DNA from 2 places in the Xanthobacter cornucopiae genome. Region 2 is predicted to be linked to the other one. Evidence: riboswitches for the same ligand, from Rfam matches in the RefSeq annotation. Region 2 holds a riboswitch; the other holds the start of a gene.
What was found. A riboswitch is a leader RNA that binds a small molecule or an ion and turns the genes downstream of it on or off. The one in region 2 is predicted to bind cobalamin.
Positions count from the first base shown of each region.

Region 1: another riboswitch for cobalamin. It lies ahead of cobW (cobalamin biosynthesis protein CobW); the one in region 2 lies ahead of V5F53_RS12700 (TonB-dependent receptor plug domain-containing protein).

Region 1 is NZ_CM195531.1:4,750,450-4,754,653, reverse strand. It holds gene V5F53_RS20905 (cobyric acid synthase) at 1-875, opposite strand, end outside; gene cobO (cob(I)yrinic acid a,c-diamide adenosyltransferase) at 875-1,492, opposite strand; cobalamin riboswitch at 1,548-1,736, shown strand; gene cobW (cobalamin biosynthesis protein CobW) at 1,845-2,915, shown strand; gene cobN (cobaltochelatase subunit CobN) at 2,922-4,204, shown strand, end outside.
Region 2 is NZ_CM195531.1:2,880,320-2,884,523, forward strand. It holds gene bioB (biotin synthase BioB) at 1-424, opposite strand, end outside; gene V5F53_RS12690 (WYL domain-containing protein) at 613-1,425, shown strand; gene V5F53_RS12695 (hypothetical protein) at 1,529-1,954, shown strand; cobalamin riboswitch at 2,038-2,242, shown strand; gene V5F53_RS12700 (TonB-dependent receptor plug domain-containing protein) at 2,366-4,204, shown strand, end outside.

The sequences.
Region 1 (4,204 bases), 1.9 Mb from region 2:
GCCGCCTCGGCGGGAATGGGCTGGCCCGGCGGAACGAGCCGCACTTCCACGCCCGGTTCCTCGCGCAGCGGGTCGAGATCGTCGAAATTGGAGATGCGCGGCGTCACCGGCACCGCGATCACCACCGCCCCCGCGCGCCCGGCCGAGCCGGCAAGGCCCAGGATGTCTTCCGCCGGCAGGCGACCGGCCTCGGCAAAGTGGGGCACGAGGCCGAGCGCCGGCCAGGAGGTGCGCGCGGCGATGGTCGCCATGCCGTCGGAAAACAGCGCCGGGTCGCCGCGGAAACGGTTGACGATGAAGCCCTTGACCAGCGCCGCGTCGTCCGGGTCCAGCACTGCGCTTGTGCCCACCAGGCTGGCGATGACGCCGCCGCGGTCGATGTCGCCCACCAGCACCACTGGGGTTTCGGTGGCGCGGGCGAAGCCCATGTTGGCGATGTCGGCGGCGCGCAGGTTCACTTCCGCCGCCGAGCCGGCGCCTTCCACGATCACCAGGTCGGCCTCGGCCTTCAGGCGGGCGAAGCTCTCCTCGACCCGCGCCAGGAGGCCCGCCTTCCAGGCCTGGTAGACGCTGGCCCTGGCGGTGCCCACCACATGGCCCTGGACCACCACCTGCGCGCCCACCTCGCTCTGGGGCTTCAGCAGCACTGGGTTCATGTGCACCGAGGGCGGGACGCCGGCGGCGCGGGCCTGCAGCGCCTGGGCGCGGCCGATCTCGCCGCCATCGGCGGTGACGGCGGCATTGTTGGACATGTTCTGCGGCTTGAACGGGCGAACCCTCAAGCCCTGCCGCGCGAACAGCCGGCAGAAGCCCGCCACCAGCAGTGACTTGCCCACGTTGGAGCCGGTGCCCTGCACCATGAACGCGCGTGCCATCAGAATTCGATGCCCTGCTGGGCCTTCACCCCGGCCGCGAAATGGTGCTTCACCAGCGTCATCTCGGTGACGAGATCGGCCGCCGCGATCAGCTCCGGCCGGGCGTTGCGGCCGGTGACGACCACATGGAGATCGTCGCGCCGGCCGGTGAGCGCCGCCAGCACCGCGTCGAGGGGCAGGTAATCGTAGCGCAGCGCGATGTTGAGCTCGTCCAGCACCAGCAGGTGGATTGCGGGATCGGCCATCAGCGCCTGCGCCCGCTGGAAGGCGGCGGTGGCGGCGGCGATGTCGCGGGCGCGGTCCTGGGTCTCCCAGGTGAAGCCCTCGCCCATGGTGTGCCAGGAAATCTGCGGCCCGAAGCGATCGAAGGCGGCCCTCTCGCCGGTGTCCCAGGCGCCCTTGATGAACTGCACGACGCCCACCTTCCAGCCGTGGCCGAGGGCCCGCAGCATCAGCCCCATGGCGGCGGTGGACTTGCCCTTGCCGGGGCCGGTGTGGACCATGAGAAGCCCCTTCTCGATGGTCTTTTGCGCCACCTCCCGGTCCTGCACGGCCTTGCGCTTCGCCATCTTCTCGCGATGGCGCGCCTCGATGTCGGTTTCGCGGGCGGGGTCCATGGGCAGGCCTCCTTGGGGCAGGAAACGGGCCGCTTGCATCGGAGCGCGGCGAGGGCTAATCGGTATAGATGACGGTGCCTCGCGCTGCGAGGTGAAAAGGGAATGCGGTGGAAAACCGCAGCTGCCCCCGCAACTGTAAGCGGATTGCCCGATCGCATCCACGCCACTGGAGGATTTCTCCGGGAAGGCCGTGACGGGCGCGACATCCGTGAGCCAGGAGACCTGCCGTCAACCCGACTTCTATGGGCCCGTCCGCCGGGGTGAGCGGATGGCGCTGTGCCGGAACCCCTCAAGGTTCCGCTCCGTCCGTAGAAGGAACCGGCCCGCGGGCCGGACGCGCGACGGAGCGGGCATGGCCAGCGTTTCCCACACTTCATCTGCCGCCACGGCTGCGTTTGCCGGACGGATTCCCTGCACCATCGTTACCGGCTTCCTCGGCGCGGGAAAGACCACCCTGGTGCGCCACCTGCTGCAGCACGCCCATGGCGCGCGCATCGCCGTGCTGGTGAACGAGTTCGGCGATATCGGCTTCGACGGTGCCTTCCTGGAGGGCTGCGGCATCGCCGGCTGCGACGACGGCCGGGTGGTGGAGCTGCCCAACGGCTGCATCTGCTGCACCGTGGCCGACGATTTCGTGCCCGCCCTGGACCGCCTGCTCGGCGCCGACACCCCGCCCGACCACATTCTCATCGAGACCTCGGGCCTGGCCCTGCCCAAGCCCCTGGTGCAGGCCTTCAACTGGCCGCAGATCCGCTCCCGCGTCACCGTGGACGGCGTGATCGCGGTGGTGGACGGGCCGGCGGTGGCCGCCGGCTTCTTCGCCGACGATCCGAACGCCCTGGCCGCCCAACGCGCCGACGACACGGCGGTGGACCACGACAATCCGCTGGAAGAGGTGTTCGAGGACCAGATCCTGTGCGCCGACCTGGTGCTGCTCAACAAGGCCGACCTGATGGACCCGGCCGCGCGCGCCGCCGCCCGCGCCGAGGTCGCACGCCACCTGCCGCGCGCCGTGAAGATCGTGGAAACCGCCCACGGCACCGCCGAACCAGCCCTGGTGCTGGGCCTTCAGGCCGCCGCCGAGGACGACCTCGACGCCCGCCGCACCCACCACGATGCCGAGGCGCCCCACGACCATGACGATTTCGAGAGCATGGTGGTGCATCTCGGCCCCGCCGCCACGCCGGAGGACATCGCCGCCCGGCTGGCGCGCGCCACCGAGGCCGACGGCGTGCTGCGCATCAAGGGCTTCATGCCGGTCGCGGGCAAGCCGTCGCGGCTGGTGGTGCAGGCCGTCGGGCGCCGCACCGCGCATCATTTCGACCGCCCGTGGGCGGTCGGCGAGGCCCGCGACGGCCGGCTGGTGGTGATCGGCCTGAAGGGCTTCGACCGCGACGCCGTCGCCCGCGCGCTGGCCGGCTGACGCCCCATGCACCTGTTGCCCATGAGCCGCGCGAGCCTCGACGATGGCGAGGCCGCCGTCGATCTCGCCCAGCCGCCGGGCGACATGGTGGTGCTGTCCTTTTCCGACAGCGACCTCTCGGCGCTCGCCGCCGCCCATGACGCACAAAGGGCGGCCCTCGCCGCCGCCCGTGACGCGCGAAAGGTGGCGCCAGCCGCCGCCCATGGCGCGCAAGGGGCGGCGCTGCCCACGCTGCGACTCGCCAGCCTCCGGCGGCTGCGGCATCCGCTGTCGGTGGACCTTTATATGGAGAAGACCATCGCCCGGGCCCGGGTGGTGGTGGCGCGCTGCCTCGGCGGGCTCGACTATTGGCGCTATGGGGTGGAAAGCCTTGCCGCCTGCTGCCGCGCGCACCGCATCGCCCTCGCCGTGCTGCCGGGCGACGACCGTCCCGACCCGCGCCTGGCCGCCCACGGCACCCTTGCCGCGGACGAACAGGGGGAGCTCGCCGCCTATTTCCAGGCCGGCGGCCCCGACAACATGGCCGCCCTGCTGCGCCGTCTCGCCCGCCATTGCGGCGTGGCGCTGGACGCCCCGCCGCCCCGCCCGGTGCCATGCCTGTTCCGCTGGACGCCCGGCGGCGGCCTGCTGACCGACGCGGCGGAGCCGGACGCGGCGGCCGCGGGCACCCCCGCGCGCGCCCTGGTGCTCGCTTATCGCTCGGCCATCCTGGCGGGCGAGACCGCGCCCCTCGCCGCCCTGAGCGAGGCCCTGGCTGCACGCGGCCTGGCGCCGGAAGTGGTGGGGCTGAGCAGCCTCAAGGACCCGGAGGCGGTCGCCGCCCTGGCCCGCCGCCTCGCCGCCCGTCCGCCGGACATCATCGTCTCCACCACCGCCTTCTCGGCGCGGCAGGGGGCGGATTTCGTGCTCGACGCCGCCGACTGCCCCATCCTCCAGGCGATTCCGGTCGGCGGGCCACGCGCGGGCTGGGCCGCCTCCGGCCGCGGCCTGGCGGCGGCAGACCTCGCCATGCAGGTGGCCTTGCCGGAATTCGACGGCCGTCTCGCCGGCTTCCCCCTCTCCTTCCGCGAGGAGGCCGAGGCCGATCCCGCCCTCGCCTTTGCCCGCCGCACGCAGGTGCCCGATGCGGCGGGCATCGCCGCCCTGGCCGAGCAGGCCGCCGGATGGGTGCGGTTGCGCCGGCTGCCGCGCGGCGCCCGGCGCCTCGCCATCGTGCTGCCGGACTATCCGGCCCGCGCCGGGCGGGCCGGCTTCGCGGTGGGCCTCGACACGCCGGAAAGCACCTGCCG
Region 2 (4,204 bases):
TTTCCATGCCGAGGGCCTTCACCCCCTCCACCATGGCCACCACGAAGCCCATGTCGCGCTCCTTGGGGCTGCGCCAGGCGGCGCCCATGCAATAACGGGTGGCGCCGGCGTCGCGGGCCTTCTTCGCCTCGGCGAGCACCCGCTCGACCTCCATCAGCTTGGAGGCGGACAGCTCGGCGTCGTTGCGGGCGGACTGGCTGCAATAGCCGCAATCCTCCGGGCAGCCGCCGGTCTTGATGGACAGAAGGCGGCTCAACTGCACCGCATTGGGGTCGAAATGGGCGCGGTGGACGCTCTGAGCCTGGAACAGGAGGTCGTTGAACGGCGCGCGATAGAGGGCAAGCGCCTCGTCCCGGGTCCAGCTCCGGCGCGAAGCCTCAGCCCTGGAAGCCACCCCGTCCTCGATTGTCACGGCGACCGACATGTCCACTCCCGCACGTTTCTCAAGCCCTGCCCCGGCGCGGATGCGTCCATCCGGCGCGGGAAGGGCGGACCTTAGCCAATGACGGCCGCTCAGGGAATAGGCAGATGCCGGCGCGAATCCTTAACAGTTCCCCCTTTGTCCGCGCCGCGGCATGGGTTACCAATGGAGCGACCCGGGATCGCCGCCACATGAACGCCATCACCTCGCTCAAGTCGTTCTTCATCGACCGCGTCGCCGCCCTCGGCGCGCCGCTCTATGCCAACGCCGGGCAGATCGCCCTGCCCGCCGACGATCCCCACGACGAGATCGCCGACCACGCGCGCGAGCACGACCCCGCCGAGGGCCAGTCCTTCGTCATCGACTATGTGGACCACGCCGGCCACGTCAGCCATCGCCGCATCTCGGTGTGGGCGATCCAGCGCAATGTGGAGGGCATCCCCATCCTCGTCGCCAAATGCCACGAGCGGCAGGCCGCCCGCGCCTTCCGGGTGGACCGCATCCGCGCCGTCACCGATTTCGACGGCACCCGGCGCGAACCGCTCAGCCGCTTTTTCTTCGAGACCTTCGGCTTCACCTGGCCCAGGGACGCCATCATCGTGCCCGGCGAGGACCCCTCCGAAGCCCGCTGGGACCGCATCCGCACCCTCATCAACCGCTCCGGCGTGGTGCTGCTGCTGGCCCTCGCCCTGGCGGACGGCGAGCTGGGCGCGGCCGAGACCGAGGAAATCCGGTTCTTCTGCGAGACCGCCTGCGGCCGCGCCGGCCTCGACCTGACCGGTGCCGAGCGCGAGCGGCTCGCCGCCTATCTCGGCCGCCTGCGCCCCACGGCGGAGAGCGTCGACGCCGCCCTCGACGTGCTCATGGAGGCGGAACGGCCCGCCATCGCCGACCTGCTGAAAGCCGGCCTCAAGGTGATCGCCGCCGACGGCGTGCTCAAGGACGACGAGGCGATGATGCTCGACAGCTTCTGCATCACCCTCACCGGCCAAAGCCTGCTTTAGGCCGTGTCGCCGGTGGGGCGGTCCTGGCACCGGCGTGCGGCGTGCGGCACCAAATGGCTGCGCCCGCGTTGTCCTCCCGGATGCCACGAGAGAGGACCCCCGCATGAGCCTCACCGATCCGCGCCCGCTGGCGCTGGCCGTTCTCCTGCTGGCCGCGGTGCCGGCCCCGGCGGCGACCGGCACCGCGCCCGGCGCCGGGCCGAGCGCGCCGGCCGATCTGCTGCCACCCCCCGGCGCGGCGGCGCCGCCGCCAGCCGAGCCGACCCCCGAGGCCCGGCGGGCGGAGGCCTGCAAGGCCCATGCGCTGGCGCGCCTGAAGACCCGCTCGCCGGCCATCGCCGACATCTTCATCGACATGGACGGGCTGACCGTGGCCGCCGCCGACATGAAGGTGGGCGGAGCCCACATCACCTCCGTGCTCATGGGCGAGGCCTATATCCAGCGCGACCGCAGCGACAAGGTGCATCGCTTCCTCTGCCTGACCGGCACCGACGACACGGTGCTGCTGACCTTCTTCACCGAGCAGTGAGACCGGCCGGCCACGGGGGGGGAAACGCCGATGACGACCAAGGTGGGGCAACCGGAAGGCATTGACGGGGCCACGCCGGCTCGCCTAGTTTGCGGCCAGACGGTATTCCTCCCAGAGGAATCAAGAGGGAATGCGGTGCGGGCGCCTGGCGCGCCCCATGCCGCGGCTGCCCCCGCAACTGTAAGCGGCGAGTCCCTCGCCAATCGCCACTGGGCACTCGGGGCCTGGGAAGGCGGCGAAGGACAAGGACCCGCGAGCCAGGAGACCTGCCGTCGAACCGTGGTCACACGCGGGCTCATCGGGCGGGGTGTTCCGGTGGCGGGATGATTTGCGGGAACGGCCTTCGCGCCGGTGACGTGGAAGATCCCTCGTTCGCGGTGACGTGCCACAGGCGTCCCGCCCGAGGTCCGCATGCCATTCGCTTTGCCGTCCACCCGTCGCCCCCGCGTTCCGCTCTCCCTTTCGGCCAGCCTCCTGGCCCTGCTCGCCGCGGCTCCCGCCCTGGCCCAGACCGCCCAGCCGCCGGCGGCGCAGGCCGCCCCGGCCGCCGACGCCAGCCAGATCGACCTGCCAGACGTGGTGGTGAGCGCCACGCTCACGCCCCTGCCGGAGAAGGAGGTGGCCAGCTCCGTCACCGTCATCACCGCCACGGAGCTTGAGGAGACCCAGCGGCGCAGCGTGCCCGAGGCGCTCGAATCGGCGCCCGGCCTCAATGTGGTGCAGACCGGCGGGCCCGGCGGCACCACCGCGATCTTCATGCGCGGCACCAACGCCAACCACACCAAGATCCTGCTGGACGGCATCGACCTGGGCGATCCCTCCGCCGCCGCCGGCGCCTTCAACCTCGGCACCCTCTACACCAACGACTTCGCCCGCATGGAGGTGCTGCGCGGCCCGCAAAGCGGCCTCTACGGCTCCGACGCCATCGGCGGCGTGGTGTCCATGACCACCGCCCGCGGCGAGGGCCCGGCCAAGGCGTCCGGCTATGTGGAGGCCGGCGCGCTCGGCACCTTCAACCAGGTCGCCAGCCTCTCCGGTGGCTTCAACGCCATCGGTTATGCCCTCAATGTCGGCCATTTCGCCTCGACGTCGATCCCGGTGACGCCGGCCGACATCGTGCCGTTCGGCAGCCCGGTCAACGCCAATGCCAGCGACAACTGGACCTATTCCGGCCGCCTCGACATCGACCTGAGCGACAGCTTCACCTTGAACCTGGTGGGCCGCTACATCGAGACGAGGCTCGCCTACACCTCCGACCTCTACGACTACGCCACCTTCACCGGCTATCCGGCGCCGCTGCAGGACACCGCCTATGGCCAGTATTTCATCGGCAAGGCCGAGGGTCTCTGGCGGGCGCTCGACGACCGGCTGGTGAGCACCTTCGGCGTGTCCGCCATCGACTACAGCAACGACAACGCCAGTCCCTACCCCTCCTATGTCAGCGCCTATGACGGCGACCGGCAGACCTATTACTGGCGCTCCAACTACACCTTCCTGCCCGGCCAAAGCGTCATGCTCGGGCTGGAGCGCTACAACGAGGGCATGACCAGCTCGTCCGCATGGTCATCCATGGACGCCACCACCGGAGACACCGCAGGCTACCTGCAGCTCCAGTCGGCGCTGGGCGAGCGCTTCTTCATGGCCGCCAACGTGCGCTATGACAGCAATGACGATTTCGGCGACCACACCACCTGGCGCCTCGCCCCCGCGCTGCTGTTCCCGGAAACCGGCACCAAGCTGAAGGCCACCTACGGCACCGCCTTCAAGGCGCCGACCCTCTACCAGCTCTACGCGCCCCTCTACGGCAACCCCGACCTGCAGCCGGAGGAGAGCGACGGGTGGGACGCCGGCTTCGAGCAGACCTTGTGGAACGAACGCGTCGGCTTCGGCGCCACCTATTTCCACAATGACATCACCAACCTGATCGTCACCACCTACAACGCCGCCAGCTTCACCTACAATTACGAGAACCTGTCGAGCGCCACCAGCCAGGGCGTCGAGGCCTTCCTGGCGGTGAAGCTCACCGACCGGCTGTCGGTGCGCACCGACTACACCTACACCAGCACCATCGGCTATTTCCCGGCGGGGGCCTCGTTCGGCGTGAGCTGCGAGCCGCGTGACGCCACGTCCTGCTATCCCCTGCGCCGGCCCAACAACAAGGTCTCGGTGGCGGTCAACTGGCAGCCGGTGGACCCGCTCACCCTCACCGCAACGCTGGTCTATCTCTCCGACTGGTGGGACGTGGACCGC